3 regions of the Bacillus cereus group sp. BfR-BA-01430 genome follow, and region 2 is predicted to be linked to each of the others. Evidence: riboswitches for the same ligand, from Rfam matches in the RefSeq annotation. Region 2 holds a riboswitch; each other region holds the start of a gene.

Region 1 (5,589 bases), on a different contig from region 2:
GTTTCTCTTATATTCCACTAGGAGTAGGTGTCATTATTTCACCTTGGAACTTCCCGTTTGCAATTATGGCAGGAATGACAACAGCTGCGTTAGTTTCTGGTAATACAGTATTGTTAAAACCAGCTAGTACAACACCTGTAGTAGCAGCGAAATTTATGGAAGTTTTAGAAGAAGCAGGCTTACCAGCAGGCGTAGTAAACTTTATCCCTGGTAGTGGTTCTGAAGTTGGCGACTATTTAGTAGATCATCCTCGTACACGTTTCATTAGTTTCACTGGATCACGTGATGTAGGTATTCGTATTTACGAACGCGCTGCAAAAGTACATCCAGGTCAAATTTGGTTAAAACGCGTTATTGCTGAAATGGGTGGTAAAGATACAATCGTTGTTGATAAAGAAGCAGATCTTGAATTAGCAGCGAAATCTATCGTTGCATCAGCATTCGGATTCTCAGGACAAAAATGTTCTGCTTGCTCTCGTGCAGTCATCCATGAAGATGTATACGATCAAGTATTAAATCGTGCAGTTGAATTAACAAAAGAATTAACTGTAGGTAACCCAGCTGAAAAAGGAACAAATATGGGACCGGTAAATGATCAAGCTGCATTTGATAAAGTGATGAGCTATGTTGCAATTGGTAAAGAAGAAGGTAAAGTAGTAGCAGGTGGCGAAGGAGACGACTCTAAAGGATGGTTTATCCAACCAACAATCGTTGCTGACGTTGCAGAAGATGCTCGCTTAATGAAAGAAGAAATCTTCGGACCAGTAGTAGCATTCTGTAAAGCGAAAGACTTTGATCATGCGCTTGCAATTGCAAATAATACAGAATACGGTTTAACAGGAGCAGTAATCTCTAACAACCGTGCACATATCGAAAAAGCACGTGAAGACTTCCACGTAGGTAACTTATACTTTAACCGTGGATGTACTGGAGCAATCGTAGGTTACCAACCATTCGGTGGCTTTAACATGTCTGGTACAGACTCTAAAGCTGGTGGCCCTGATTACTTAGCGCTTCATATGCAAGCAAAAACAACTTCTGAAACGTTATAAGAAGCAACAAAAAGAGCCTGTCCAAAATGTATAACTTTTGGACAGGCTCTTTTTACGTTTATAGTAGCAAGATAAGAACATTTTTGGATTAAGCTAATCTATTGTAATTTTGTGTTGGTATTACAACAAAAGATTATTATTTTGTACTCTTTTGCTGTAGGTCATGTTATGAAACTAATAGAATGTTACAAAATTTATTCGATTCGTCGTATTTTTCTGTATTATTTTTATGGAATTCCTGTATAATACAACTTGAAAGAAAATCTATGGTTAGGCAAGAGGACACTACTTTCAGTTTTATTGACTGAAAGTAGTGTTTTTATATTCACAAATTGTAACTACTCAGCTATACATTACATTTAGAAGTTTAATAAGTAGTATAATTGCTGCCATGAAGATAAAAATGGACCTACATCTCGCTCTTCATCTCTTCGTTTTAAAACTTTGTGCGGGGGCAGAAAAGGGCACTGACCGCTCCTATGCATCGCCAGCCCCACTCTACCATGTAAAAAAAGTTCTTGTCTTCCTTTTTTACAGAGTAACTGAGTAGTTACCACAAATTTAATAAAAAGAGTAATAAATATAATTTTTTAGACGGATAAAAATTCTTCTGTACTTATTACATCAGCATATCCTTCATTTAAACTTGCCAAAATGGTGTTATGAATGTAAACAGCGGGAATAGTCGCGTTTTTAAAGAGAAGGTCTTTCGTCGCGCAAGCATCATGGATAACGGTGCAATGAAACCCAAAATCAAAAGCAGCTCTAACAGTAGCATCAATACACATATGTGTCATCATTCCGCATATAATAACACGCTCGATTTTGAATTGCTGTAGTTTTTGTAATAGATTCGTTTCTCGAAAGCTATTCGGATAGTGTTTTAAAATTATCGTTTCATTTTGTAATGGACGAACGTTTTCGTGAATATGAACACCTTCTGTATCGGGGAGGAAGAAAGTTGCATGATCCTCAAAAGATACATGTTGAATATGAAAAATTGGCTGATTTGTTTGTCGAAAATATTGTAATAATTGACGAGCATACTCACTAGCTTCTACTGCATTACGTAATTCCATCTTTCCATTCAGAAAATAGTCATTTTGAATAGTAACGAGTAACAGTGCTGTTTTCATATTATTTATCGTCCTCCACTATATTTCGTATTCATGTCATTTTATTCAATGAGGTAGGGATATTTTCCTTTTCAGAAGAGAATAAGAGAAGATTTTTACATGTGGTGCAAAAATTTCAATAGAAAAATAATTGCCATACTTTAGAAAAATTATATTGACTCTAACTTTTTTGAGTTTTATAATAAAATTGAATTAAATAACAATTAAATCGATACATTCTTATCCAGAGAGGTGGAGGGACTGGCCCTATGATACCTCAGCAACGGGTTTTTTAATACCGTGCTAATTCCAGCAAGTCTAAAAAGGACTTGAAAGATGAGAAGATGTGAACGAGTATATGTATAAGTGCTCTCCTTCTTATCTTTTATTACTGATAAGAAGGAGAGCACTTTTTATTTTACCTCGGGGGCTCTACTTCAAATTGCTATAGGAGGGAAGAAAATGATTTCTTTTACAAATGTAAGTAAGGTATATGAATCTGGTGGAGAGCCTGTTCATGCAGTAGAGGATGTAACACTTTCGGTTAAAAAGGGAGAAGTGTTCGGTATTATTGGGTTTAGTGGCGCTGGAAAAAGCACATTATTACGCTTAGCTAATATGTTAGAAAGACCGACTTCAGGAACGGTTACGATAGATGATAAAGATATTACATCTCTAACAACAAAGGAGTTACGACAGTTAAGACAAAGAATCGGTATGATTTTCCAAAGTTTTAATTTATTTAATTCAAGAACAGTGTTTGGAAATATTGCATATCCATTAAAGTTAGCGAAAGTACCAAAGAAGGAGATAAAAGAAAGAGTAAATGAGCTGTTGAAATTTGTAGGATTAGAAGATAAAGCAAATTATTATCCAGAGCAATTGTCAGGGGGGCAAAAACAACGTGTTGGAATTGCGAGAGCACTTGCTACATCACCAGATATTCTTATTTGTGATGAAGCAACATCGGCATTAGATCCTGAAACAACTACAGAAATTTTGAATCTATTAAAGAAAATAAATAAAGAATATAAATTAACAATTCTCCTCATTACACATGAAATGCAAGTTGTGAAAGAAATTTGTCACCGCGTGGCAGTTATGGAGAAAGGGAGAGTCATTGAAGAAGGGGCATTATTTGATATCTTTACAAAACCAAAAACAAAAACGACTCAAAATTTTGTTCGTTCTGTTGTGAATGACCATTTACCAGAAAGTGTATTAGCAAAAATTCAAAATGGCGGACAGATTTATCGATTAACATTTACGGGTGAAGAGACAGGACAGCCGGTATTATCATATATTGCCAAAAATTATAATGTGGATGTAAATGTACTCTACGGCAACATTATTGAATTACAAAATGTTTTATTTGGAAATCTTCTTGTAGAACTGCAAGGTGAGCAAAAAGAAATTCAAAAGGCCTTACAACATCTAAGACTGCAAGTACAACTAAAGGAGGTTGAAGCACATGCGAGTTGATTGGAGTATATTTTGGCCACGGATTCTCGATGCGACAGGGGATACCCTCTTAATGGTAATTGTAACTCTTATATTTGCCACAATACTTGGTATACCTCTAGGTTTACTTTTATATGTGACAAGGAAAGGTAATTTTTTAGAAAATAAATTGGTCTTTTCTATTCTTAATATTGTTATTAATACGATTCGTCCCATTCCGTTTATTATCTTTTTAGTAGCTTTAAGTCCAATTACAAGAACTGTTATTGGAACAACAATCGGAACAGCAGCAGCGATTTTTCCAATGACACTTGTTGCTTCCATTGGAATTGCCAGAATGGTAGAAACAAACCTTGTTTCAGTGCCGAAAGGAGTAATCGAGGCCGCGCAAGCAATGGGGGCATCACCATTAAGAATTGTGTTTGAAATTCTTGTTCCAGAAGCGTTGGCGCCATTAATTTTAGGGGTTACGTTTATGACTGTTGGCTTAATTGAATTTTCAGCAGTAGCTGGGCTTGTCGGTGGCGGTGGTCTTGGTGATTTAGCAATGACATATGGCTATCAACGCTTTGACACATCAGTTATGTTCGTAACAGTTGTATTGCTTATTATTCTTGTACAATTAGCTCAACATGTAGGAAATTATTTTGCCAAAATATTTTTAAGAAGGTCATAAAAAAGAGAAGAGGGATAGAAGATGAAAAAGATAGTAGCATTTGCATTATCAGCACTGGTTAGTGTATCGGTATTAAGTGGTTGCGGAGCTGATGCAAAAGAAAAAGTTGTTCGCATCGGTGTAACAGGAACGGATGGAGAATCTTGGAGCATTCTTCAGAAGAAAGCTGAGAAAGAAGGTATTAAAGTTAAACTTGTGGAGTTCTCTGATTACACCACGCCAAATAAAGCATTGGCTGATGGGGATATCGAATTGAACTCATTTCAACATATTGCCTTTTTAGAGCAGTTTAAGAAGGAACATAAATTAGATATTACAGCTGTAGGTACAACACAAATTGCACCAATGGGATTATTCTCCGAAAAGTATAAAAAACCAAATGAAATTCCAAATGGTTCAGAAATTGCGATTCCGAATGATCCAACGAACCAAGCGCGTGCATTAAAACTTCTTGATGCAGCAGGCCTATTAAAACTGAAAAAAGACTTCGGCTTATTCGGTGATCCAAGTGGTATTGCTGAAAACCCAAAAAAATTAAAAATTACACCAGTTATTGCGCAGCAAACACCTCGTGTATTAAAGGATGTAGCAGCTTCCGTTATTAACAATGGTGTAGCTGGTCAAGCTGGTTTAAATCCAGCGAAAGATCCTATTTTCTTAGAAAATCCAAAAAACGACAGTGCGAAAGCGTATATTAACATCTTCGCAGCTCGCACGAAAGATAAAAATGATCCAACAATCAAAAAAGTGATTGAATTATACCATTCAAAAGAAGTAACGGATGCAATTAGGAAAGAAACAAAGGATGGTTCCATCTCGATAGATCTTTCACTTGATGAACTAGAAAAAATTATTAAATAATAGTGCGTTTAACGGATTAACAGAATGAACCCCTCCGCTGTTAGCCCGTTCAACATATAATCTTACTTAACAGATGAAACCCTAATTTTTTGAACCTTCCAATTCTGTATACCATAAAAAATAACATCTGTTAAAGAGAGGGGAGAGGCCAGGAGTTTTCCTGGTCTCTCTTATTTTGGTTAGTCAAAGAAACTAGCTAAGTACAAGGTAATCCAAATCATAGAAGGATAGGAGAGTAAGCTGAAAACTAGTATAAGGACTAGTTTCTTTTTTTGAACTTGTATGAAAGAAAATAAATAGAGGGAAAACAGTACAATGATAAATGCTGAAATCAATCCAGGGTTGTATGAGCGATACATGTAAAATAAAATCATATGTTGAACAGCGTTAAAGAAAATAGCACCTTGTATGAAAATAACCCAGT
Region 2 (5,589 bases):
TGTAATGACAAGATGAAGTGGAATGAAAAAACAAGGGTAGTATACGATAATAATAGTGAAACCGAAACGTCACTAAAACTTGATTTTTTGGTTTCTTTTGATTACTATCGCTCCGTCTCAAAAAATTCAATCCATTCCCCATCAGGACCAGCGAAGAATATGTAACGTGTTCCGTCTGGTAATGTTTCAATTTCTTCTCCTAATAAAAAAGTTACTTGTAAATGTTTTAGCCTTTGAATTTCATTTTCTAAGGAATCTACTTTAAAGCAAATGTGATGCACTTTTCCTTCTGTTGGAAGAGAAGCGTTATATCCTTCAATAAGTTCTAGTATCGTTTCTTTTGATTCTTCCACACCTAAAAAAGCAAGTTTTAAATTGGGGTCGGGATGTCCCATACGTTTCAGCAGTTGTAATCCAACTACTTCTTTGTAAAAGGAGATCGAAGTTTCTAAGTTTGCAACCATAAGACCTACGTGTTCAATTCTTCTTACTGGCATACGGAATCCTTCTTTCTGAAAATTTTATATGTATCATAATATTGAAAATTAAGAAAATAAGCAAGATATAAATCTTACAAATGTTAGTGTGATATATGATATAGTGAGAAAGTATGTTTGGAGAGAAGGAAGGAGACGATTTTATGAATACAACTTCGCAAACTCCTTCATTAACGGAAACGATGAAAGAGTGGCATCAAGCATTAGCTTATGAAATGAAACATTGGAAAACGATAGGTGGAAGTAAAATTTCTATCATAAATGGTCGTTTTTTATATACAGATTACGAAAATACAGTTTACGTATTTCAGCTTATTTCAGAAGTAAGCTTACCTGAAGGTTCACCCATTCGAATTGAGTTCGATGGTGAAGAAGCAACAGGGGAAGTATTATCAGTACATGGATTAGAAATAGAATTGAAATTAAATGATTATATTCAAGGTGAAATAAGAGAAGCTGTTTTATACAGTGAACCGTGGCAACTGTTAGAACAACTTCAGGAGCGATTAAAAGAAGCGAGAAAAGAAAAACAGAAGCGTCAACGTATAAGACGTTTATTAGATGGAACGAGCGCACCGAAACATATTGAAAAAATGAAAAATCCGAAAAATGAATTAGCGTATCGAGCATTTTACAATGCGACAACATACGTTTGGGGGCCACCTGGAACAGGGAAGTCGTATAATTTATCACGGATTATTTCTGCGCATTATCAAAAAGGAAAATCAGTTCTTGTATTAGCTCATAGTAATGCGGCAGTGGATGTGTTGATGAGCGAAGTTACGAAGCAAATGGAGAAGAAGAATAAATGGACGCCAGGAGAAATTGTTCGTTACGGTTTTAGCCAACATGAACATATACGTAATCACGAGACATTACTTGCTTCAAGACTTGTGGAAACGACAAATGGTTCATGGGGGGAAGAAAGACTTTATTTAGAAGAGATGCGTCAAGATTTGCGTGAAAAAATACTATCTTATAAAGCGACTGCTTCTGATAAGAAACGTATGCAAGAAATTGAAGGTGAACTTCGAAAACAGAGGGCGAAAATGAAAGAAGTAGAAAGAGAGTATATTGAAAATGCACAAGTAATTGGTGCGACATTATCAAAATGCGCAATTGATGCGCTGATTTATGAACGCACATTTGATTTAGTTATAGTAGATGAAGTCAGTATGGCATATGTTCCGCAAATTGCTTTCGCAGCTTCACTTGGAAAACGAATTGTCATCTGCGGAGATTTCTTGCAGCTGCCGCCAATCGCAATGGCGAACCATGAGCTTGTTCGAAAGTGGCTTGGTGAAGATATATTTTATCATGTGGGAATTGTAGAATCTGTTAATCAATCAGAAGCACATCCCAATGTATATATGTTGCAGGAACAAAGACGGATGCATGCGGATATCGCAAAATTTACAAATTCATTTATATATAAAAATAGAGTCTATGATCATCCGTCTGTTTCAAAGCGTAAAGAACTAGCAAAATTACAACCGTTCGCAAACGAGGCAACTGTTTTATTTGATACAAGCTTAATGGGGGCTTATTCTTTAAAAGATGCTGCTTCCGGATCGCGTTTTAATATGATGTCTGGCTTAGTGGCGATGCAAATGATTTTAATCGGAGTATTAGATGGTGTTCAATCCATTGGTGTTGTGACGCCATATCGAGCGCAGTCCCGCTTTTTATCAACATGTATAAGAGAGATATTGCAAAAAACGAAATATCAAAATGTGCCAGTTTTAGCAGCAACAGTTCATAAATTTCAAGGTTCTGAAAGGGATATGATACTATTTGATACGGTTGATAGTTACCCACAAGAGCGCCCTGGTGTACTATTTTTTGATCATAAAAACCATCGCCTTGTGAATGTTGCCGTAACAAGGGCGAGAGGGAAGTTCATTCAACTGTCAGATTGTCAATATATGCGTAAAAATCTTTCAAGAAAACAAGCATTATCACAATTAACGGCTCATATAGAGCGCCACGGAAATGTGTATGATCGCACAACGTCACGTCAAGTATGGGAGCGGAAAATTACGAAGCGCTTACGTTGGTTTATGGAAATGAATTTAGAGGAACCGAAAGGGTTGCTAAAAGATATTTTGGCGGCAAAACGAAAAATTGTTCTATCGTTGCCAAGTACAAGAAAAATCGATAAGAGAGTATGGCAAGCGTTAATGCGCACGAATGCACAAGTAATAATTTATAGTGATGGCCCTATTCCGTTAAAAAACGCAAGAGTACAAAGACAAAATAAATCATTCCCGTTTGTAGTCATTGATGATGAAATTTTTTGGGCAGGAGCTCCGTTAACATCGCAAATGATGTTTGAAGGGAGCCCGGAATTTCCGTATATATGTGCAAGATTGCAAGCACCTGAAACAATTGGTGTATTAACAGGATTTTTAGATATTCGGTAAAATCCGATAGGAATTCCTTGACATTTACTCGGAATAACAATAGAATAAAAATAATTTAATATAATTTTATGAAAATTCTTATCACGAGAGGTGGAGGGACTGGCCCTATGAAGCCTCGGCAGCGGATTCTTTATGAATACTGTGCCAATTCCAGCAAGTAATAGACTTGAAAGATAAGAAAGAAGCGTAGTTTGAATGTATATGCGAAAGCCTCTTTCTATCTTTTAGGAAAGAGGCTTTTTTTACGTGTAAATAAAAGGAGGAGTAAAGGGAATGGGAACAACACAAGTAACATCACATCGTAACATCATTCAAGAGAGTATTGAAAAAAACAAAGAAAAGTATATTCAAACAAGCCATGCTATTCATGCGAATCCTGAAATCGGTAATCAAGAATTTTTCGCATCTCGAACGTTAAGTTTACTACTCGGCAGCGCAGGATTTCAATTGCAACACAATATCGCTGGACATGAAACGGGTTTTATTGCAAGGAAAAGTTCAGGGAAATCAGGGCCTACAATCGCCTTTTTAGCAGAGTATGATGCATTGCCTGGACTAGGTCATGCTTGTGGTCATAATTTAATTGGAACAATTAGCGTGGCGGCAGCGATTGCTTTATCAGAAACGCTTGAAGAGATTGGCGGTGAGATTGTTGTGTTTGGTACGCCAGCGGAAGAAGGGGGACAAAATGGAAGTGCAAAAGCTAGCTATGTGAAAGCAGGATTATTTCATCATGTTGATGCGGCGCTTATGATTCATCCTAGTGGAAAAACAGCAACAACAAGTCCGTCTCTTGCGGTAGATCCACTTGATTTTCACTTTTACGGGAAATCAGCGCATGCAGCAGCTTCACCGGAGGAAGGGATTAATGCATTAGACGCCATTATTCAACTGTACAATGGTATTAATGCACTTCGCCAACAGCTACCTGCGGATGTGAAAATTCACGGTGTGATTACAGAAGGAGGAAAGGCTCCAAATATTATTCCAGATTATGCAGCGGCTCGTTTCTTTATTCGTGCAGCAACGCGGAAAAGATGTACAGAAGTGATGGAAAAGGTGAAAAATATTGCACAAGGAGCGGCATTAGCTACTGGGACAACAGTAAAAATAGATCCATTTCAAAATGAAATTGATGAGTTGCTTATAACAAAAACATTGAATGAAGTAGTTGCTGAAGAATTAGAATTGCTTGGAGAAATCGTGCATCGAAAAGAAAGATTTGGTATTGGATCAACAGATGCAGGGAACGTCAGTCAAGTTGTTCCAACAATCCATCCATATATCAAAATTGGTCCAGACGATTTAATCGCTCATACGAATGAGTTTAGAGAAGCCGCTCGTTCTGAACTGGGAGATAAGGCGCTCATTACAGCTGCGAAAGCGCTCGCTTATACAGCATATCGTTTAATGACAGAAGAAGGAACGCTTGAGCAGGTGAAAGAAGAATTTAAAGAAGTGAAAAGAAATCAATAAAAGAACGGGGAAGAAAGAAGTTTGAAGGTATCTTTAAACTTCTTTCTGTTTTTTATAAAATATGAAATCCGTACAAAAGGAATCGAGTAGATTCATGAGAAAATGAGAAAGAGTACGTACAGCTGGATTGTGTCGCTCATAATCCGAAGTTAAATGTTTTTTACCAAAAGCACGGATATAAATATCGAAAAGATTGAACAAATAACTTTTCATTCAAGATTATTTCTTACAGTTCTCTTATATCCTTTCAGTTGTTATTCAAAATATTACAGTAAAAAAGGAATATAAAATATTTGTGCAGAATATTTAGAAAACTGGAGGTGTAAGAGAAATGAGTCAAATTGAATTAGAAAACAAAGTCTTAAAAGCAACAGCAGAGAAAGGAATTATCATTCGTTTCATTTTCGCTAGTTTTGTGGGAATATTTCTGTTTTTTGTGCCTGTTACAATCAATGGTACTTCATCTATTATGATTGACCATATTGTATCGTGGATTCGATCAGCCACTTCATTAACTGTACCGTATTATGCTTTTGGTGTGATGGTAATTGGTGCGATTTATCCTTTTTACACGAAGAAATGGAAGGCATCATTTGTGGATATTTGCTTTTCTTTTTTGAAAGTGATTGGAGTTATATTTGGGGCATTATATTGTTTGAAAGTAGGACCAACTTGGTTTTTTGCGCCGGATGTAGGACCATTTTTGTATGAAAAGTTAGTTATATCAGTAAGTTTACTCGTTCCAATCGGTTCGGCATTTTTATCGCTATTAGTAGGATATGGCTTACTTGAATTCATCGGTACGTTTTGTCGACCAATTATGAGGCCGTTATGGAAGACGCCAGGGCGCTCTGCGATTGATGCGGTTGCTTCATTTGCTGGAAGTTATTCAATTGCTCTTCTTATTACAAATCGTGTTTTTAAAGAAGGAAAGTACACGATAAAAGAAGCGGCGATTATCGCAACTGGTTTTTCAACTGTATCTGCCACATTTATGATCATCATTGCAAAAACATTAAATATTATGCACATATGGAATTTATATTTTTGGACCACGCTTATCGTAACATTCATTGTAACCGCTATCACGGTCAGAATCCCACCACTTCGAACAAAACCAGATACATATATTACAAAAGAAGGGTTTCCAGAGACAGTCTACCAAGAAAGAATGTTTACACGCGCTTGGGAAG
Region 3 (5,589 bases), on a different contig from region 2:
CTTCTGTAATTCTTGTATTTCTTTCTCCATTTGTTCTTTTTCAGCTGATTTATTTTGGAGTTCTTGTTGTTTCCCTTCTAATTCTGATTGAATATTGGACAATTTATCTTGACTTGTTTCTGCGTGTACTGGTGAAAGTAACGGAGAAACAAAAAGAGTTCCTGCTGCTAAAACGCTAAAAGCTGCAAATTTCTTATTCATGAGTTGTCTAGCTCCTTTCCCACCTATGATTGTATATAAGAAGAAGAATGCTGTCTATTGTTGTAATCATAATGTAAAGAAAATTTTATAAAATTGCTGAATATTGTCGAATTTGGTTATTTGTATGTATTGTAATCCCTTTCTTGCCTATTTCAATAAGGATAAAAAAAATGGTGAAAATTCATTTTTATGTTATATGCATAAAAAGAAGGTGCAACAGAAAAACGTTAATAAATCAAAGAAGGAATCATTCTCATGTTAGGTTTTCTTACATGGGTTTTGTTTTTGTCAAGAAAAATATTTGTATTCAGGAAAACTTATTTTGTTGTCAGATTTCATTTTATGATTTATCATTTTAAAGGGAGACAAATGTAGTGAATTGTCGAATTATATGTAATACTCTTAATTTCTTCACTTCATAGAAAAATAGAGTTATAGCATCTAAGAAGGGGGTTGGCAGCAAGTATGAAGAGAATTGGACTTGCGTGGCAAATATTAATAGGGCTTGCACTTGGTATTGCAGTTGGGGCGATTTTTTATGGCAATCCAGAGGTAGCAAAGTTTTTACAACCAATTGGTGATATTTTTATTCGATTAATTAAAATGATTGTTGTACCAATCGTTGTAGCGAGCATCGTTGTTGGGGTTGCAGGTGTTGGAGATGTGAAAAAGCTAGGTCGATTAGGCGGAAAAACAATTATTTATTTTGAGATTATTACAACAATTGCGATTGTTGTCGGCTTATTAGTAGCGAATATTTTCCAACCAGGAAAAGGCATTAATATGAATGAATTAACAAAAACAGATATTTCAAAATATACAGCTACAACTGAGCAAGTACAGAGTCATTCATTTGCGGATACATTTGTAAACATTGTTCCGACAAATATTATGGAATCACTGGCAAAAGGTGATATGCTTGCTATTATTTTCTTCTCTGTATTATTTGGTTTAGGTGTTGCAGCGATTGGTGAAAGAGGAAAACCGGTTCTGCAATTTTTCCAAGGGGTAGCAGATGCGATGTTTTATGTTACAAACCAAGTGATGAAGTTTGCGCCATTTGGGGTATTTGCTTTAATTGGGGTAACCGTTTCTAAATTTGGGCTAGCATCATTAATCCCGCTAGGGAAGTTAGTAATTGTTGTGTATGGATCGATGATTTTCTTTGTTGTTGTTGTATTAGGACTTACAGCGAAAATCTTCGGAATTAACATATTCCAGTTCTTTAAAATTTTAAAAGATGAGCTTATTTTAGCGTACTCTACAGCGAGCTCAGAAACAGTTTTACCAAAAATTATGGAGAAGATGGAGAAATTTGGTTGTCCAAAGGCGATTTCATCTTTCGTTATTCCAACTGGTTATTCATTTAACCTAGATGGATCAACGTTATACCAAGCGATTGCTGCAATTTTCTTAGCGCAAATGTATGGTATTGATTTATCGATTACACAGCAAATTACATTGTTACTTGTATTAATGTTAACATCAAAAGGGATTGCAGGGGTACCAGGAGTATCATTCGTTGTATTATTAGCAACGTTAGGTACAGTTGGAATTCCGGCAGAAGGTTTAGCGTTTATCGCAGGTATTGACCGTATTTTAGATATGGCACGTACAGCAGTTAACGTTGTTGGAAACTCTTTAGCAGCTGTTGTTATGTCTAAATGGGAAGGCCAATATGATGATATAAAAGGACAAGCTTATTTGAAAGAGATATCTCGAAAACAAGCAGCGTAATAACGATTGAAAAAGCTCTCGCATAAATATGTGGGAGCTTTTCTACATTGGGAAGGAGAGAGGTATAATGAAGCGGAAATATGGAAATGGTGCCTCGTGGAAAAGATTGTTAGAGAAAACATATGAAGTGCGGGCATGTGAGCAAGGTATGTTAGGTATTTTGCGCGTAATAAAAGTAAAGGAACCTAGTTATAAGCAGTATGATCATAGTGAAGTTTGTATTGTAAATGATGGCTATACATGGGTGCAGTATTTTATAAAGGGTAAAAAATTTGTTATTACAGCTATGTTAGATGAACAAAAAAATATAGTGCAGTATTATATTGATATTGCTAAAGAGTTTGAAGTAGATGAGAATGGTTTGCCATATTTTGATGATTTATATTTGGATGTCGTGTTATTTCCTGATGGGAAAATATATTTATTAGATGAAGATGAGTTGGAAGAGGCTTATGCGGAAGGAGATATTTCCAGAGAAGAATATAATGAAGCGTGGGATATGGCAAGGTGGGTGATTGAAAGAATCGAAAAAAAAGAATTTCCATGGCTTGTTATTTTAAAACATGAAATGGAAACATTGAAATGATTATTTTTTATATATAATGATTGGTATATTCGTCGTATTGTGTTAATAGGAAGAATATACCGATTATTTCTGTAAAAATAATAATTGACTTTTGATTTATAAGCGAGTAAAGTTAGGAAAGATATTATTACAAATAAAAATATGAAACCTTCTTATAAAGAGAGGCGGAGGGACTGGCCCTATGATGCCTCGGCAGCGGACTCGATTTTGGAGTGCTGTGCCAAATCCAGCAAGCATGTGCTTGAAAGATGAGAAGAGTGTTTCTTATAGATGTATAAGACCTCTTCTTCTCGGAAGAGGTCTTTTGTTATTCAGTAGAAAAGGTTTAAAACTAGGGAGAGATGATATGGTGAAGGAAACGAGAGGAAATATTTTTGCTTTATTGCCACTTGGAATATTTTTAGTACTATTTATTGGTTCTGGAATCATTACAGGTGATTTTTATAAATTGCCGATCTTAGTAGCGATACTAATTGCGGTAGGAGTTGCTTTAGCGATGAATCGGAAAGAGAGTTTTACAACGAAAGTAGAACGCTTCGCTAAAGGAGCTGGGAATCCAGACATTATGATTATGGTATTAATATTTGTACTTGCTGGTGCTTTTTCAGAAACAGCAAAGGGAATGGGTGGAGTGAACTCTACAGTTAATTTAGCTTTAGCTGTTTTGCCACAAGGATTTATTATAGCTGGCATTTTTGTGATTGGTGCATTTATTTCATTAGCAATGGGGACTTCAATGGGAACAATTGCAGCATTAGCACCGATTGCTGTAGGAATCAGTCAACAAACAGATATTTCAATTGCGTTAGCGATGGCAACAGTTGTAGGTGGGGCCATGTTTGGAGACAATTTATCATTTATTTCTGATACAACAATCGCAGCTGTTCGTTCACAAGGGACAGAAATGAAAGATAAGTTTAAAACAAACTTTTTAATTGTTTTACCCGCTGCTATGATTACCATTGTATTATTAGTTGTTCTTACTTTAGGAAATCATACAGAAATAAAGACACATGCATTTGATTGGGTGAAAATATTGCCGTATGCAGGGGTGCTTATTACAGCGCTACTTGGATGGAATGTACTCGTTGTATTAACAGGTGGAACCATTTTATCTGGTATCATTGGTTTTTTAGATGGTAGTTATACGTTAGCTAGCTTCTTTAAAAGTGTTGCAACAGGGGTAAGTGGAATGATGGAACTTGTTCTACTGGCAATTTTAATTGGTGGAATGGTTGAAATCATTCAATATAATGGTGGTATTCAATATTTAATGAATACATTAACACGTAATATCCGTTCGAAAAAAGGTGCGGAATTTGGAATTGCTGGATTAGTAAGCATGACGAATATATGTACAGCGAATAACACCATTTCGATTATATTCACTGGCCCTCTTGCAAAAAATATTGCAGATCAATATAAAATTGATCCACGAAAATCGGCGAGTGTACTAGATGTGTTCTCGTGTTGTGTTCAAGGGCTCGTTCCGTACGGAGCGCAGATGTTAACAGCAGCAGGATTTGCAGCTTTATCACCAGTTGAACTATTGCCGTATGCATTTTATCCGATTTTAGTTGGGATATGTGGTGTAGTTTCAATTTTAATTGGTTTTCCGAGATTTTCAAAAGTAGAAGAAAAAGGACAATTCCATAAAACAGCTTAATTTCTTATTAGAATAAGGCAAAAAAGACGCTCATAAAAGTTATTTTGAGCGTCTTTTTATCGTTTATAAGTCTTTTTTTAGTAGTAGTGCTAATCATGCTTTCTGACGTTATCGAGAGTACTGAGTATTTGATAGCCGTATTTTTGATAAAAATCTAATGCTTGGAAGCTGAATATATCAACCTTTATGAAATTGCATTTTTTTAAGCTTCTAATAGTAACTTAGAGATCTATTCTAGTTTGTGAATCTGAGAAAGTATGAATCGCTAACCAGTTCCAGCAAATTTCACCTAACAATCCTCCGGGAATTCGACCTGTATCATCTTTAAGAAATTATTGAATTCCTGAGTATGTACTATGTAAATTCAGATGGAAAATGTTTTAAATTGTATTGATAAATTTGATTGTTTATATCCTTTTTATCGGTTGTATTTCTCTCTTTTATGATCTGTAAAATCATCCTTTATTATTCCCTCTCCCTCTCTTATCCTGCATGAACGGGCAATAAGGCTCCTGTTTCAAAACTTAGTGAGAGCAAGGAAGTTAGGTGGAAATATGCTCATGAAAGCTCGATTCGTGAAGGGTAAGTTGGCAAAAGGCCGATTGTGTCTCAGTCTTAAGTCTGAGATGAAAACGGTTCTTAAGCTCGTTATGAAAAATCAAAAAAATAGTTAAGATAAGAGTATCAAATCGAAGGGAGGCGAGCACAAGATGAAACAATTTCTAGCGTTTATCGCAGCCGGTATTTTGGCTTTAATTGCTCTTGGTAGCCTTGGAGGTATGATAGGATTTGCCATTGGAGCGGGAATTGTGTACTGGAGCTATAAATCATTTGTGCGAGCACAATCATTTTTTGGAAAGCTAGCTTGGGGGATTGTTGGTTTAATCGGTCTATCAATCGCTCTTTCACATTCTCCTGCATTGATTGGTATCGTAGCCTTGGTCGTTTTATATTACGGATACCATGAATGGAAAAAGGAAAAAGATGTAGTAATGGATTCTACTTCAGGAAGCTCTACAAAATATAGCAACTTTGAAGATGAGTGGAATAAGTTAATGAAAAACTAGTATAAACGAATCTAATTGATAAAATAGAAGAGAGGAAGATTAGAATGAAACAATCTTTATTTGACCGTGTACGCGATGCGATTTTAGCAGATCTTCATAATGTATTAGATGAAAAAGAAAGAAAAAACCCAATTGCTATGTTAAACCAATATTTACGTGATAGTGAACGTGAAATAACGAAAATTGAAAAGTTAATTGAGCGTCATAAAACGTTAAAAACGAACTTTGCTCGTGAGCTTGAAGAGGCGCGTTATTTCGTAAATAAGAGATCAAAGCAAGCCATTGTTGCACAAGAAGCAGGAGAACTGCAACTACATGAGCGTGCTTTAGAA

The links. Region 2 has a riboswitch for S-adenosylmethionine ahead of MR058_RS06840 (M20 family metallopeptidase). Riboswitches for the same ligand answer to the same signal wherever they lie in the genome.
Positions count from the first base shown of each region.
Region 1: another riboswitch for S-adenosylmethionine. It lies ahead of MR058_RS12530 (methionine ABC transporter ATP-binding protein); the one in region 2 lies ahead of MR058_RS06840 (M20 family metallopeptidase).
Region 3: another riboswitch for S-adenosylmethionine. It lies ahead of MR058_RS03095 (Na+/H+ antiporter NhaC family protein); the one in region 2 lies ahead of MR058_RS06840 (M20 family metallopeptidase).

Region 1 is NZ_JAKUEW010000006.1:29,908-35,496, forward strand. It holds gene pruA (L-glutamate gamma-semialdehyde dehydrogenase) at 1-1,052, shown strand, start outside; gene MR058_RS12525 (cysteine hydrolase family protein) at 1,643-2,188, opposite strand; SAM riboswitch class I at 2,405-2,510, shown strand; gene MR058_RS12530 (methionine ABC transporter ATP-binding protein) at 2,630-3,649, shown strand; gene MR058_RS12535 (methionine ABC transporter permease) at 3,639-4,304, shown strand; gene MR058_RS12540 (MetQ/NlpA family ABC transporter substrate-binding protein) at 4,326-5,165, shown strand; gene MR058_RS12545 (HXXEE domain-containing protein) at 5,345-5,589, opposite strand, start outside.
Region 2 is NZ_JAKUEW010000002.1:462,867-468,455, reverse strand. It holds gene MR058_RS06850 (VOC family protein) at 105-497, opposite strand; gene MR058_RS06845 (AAA domain-containing protein) at 611-2,920, shown strand; SAM riboswitch class I at 2,996-3,100, shown strand; gene MR058_RS06840 (M20 family metallopeptidase) at 3,194-4,396, shown strand; gene MR058_RS06835 (YjiH family protein) at 4,728-5,589, shown strand, end outside.
Region 3 is NZ_JAKUEW010000001.1:594,098-599,686, forward strand. It holds gene MR058_RS03080 (murein hydrolase activator EnvC family protein) at 1-201, opposite strand, end outside; gene gltP (glutamate/aspartate:proton symporter GltP) at 667-1,938, shown strand; gene MR058_RS03090 (ribonuclease FAU-1 family protein) at 2,006-2,524, shown strand; SAM riboswitch class I at 2,674-2,779, shown strand; gene MR058_RS03095 (Na+/H+ antiporter NhaC family protein) at 2,874-4,190, shown strand; partial or broken gene MR058_RS23570 (GNAT family N-acetyltransferase) at 4,280-4,649, opposite strand; gene MR058_RS03100 (lmo0954 family membrane protein) at 4,901-5,257, shown strand; gene MR058_RS03105 (PspA/IM30 family protein) at 5,302-5,589, shown strand, end outside.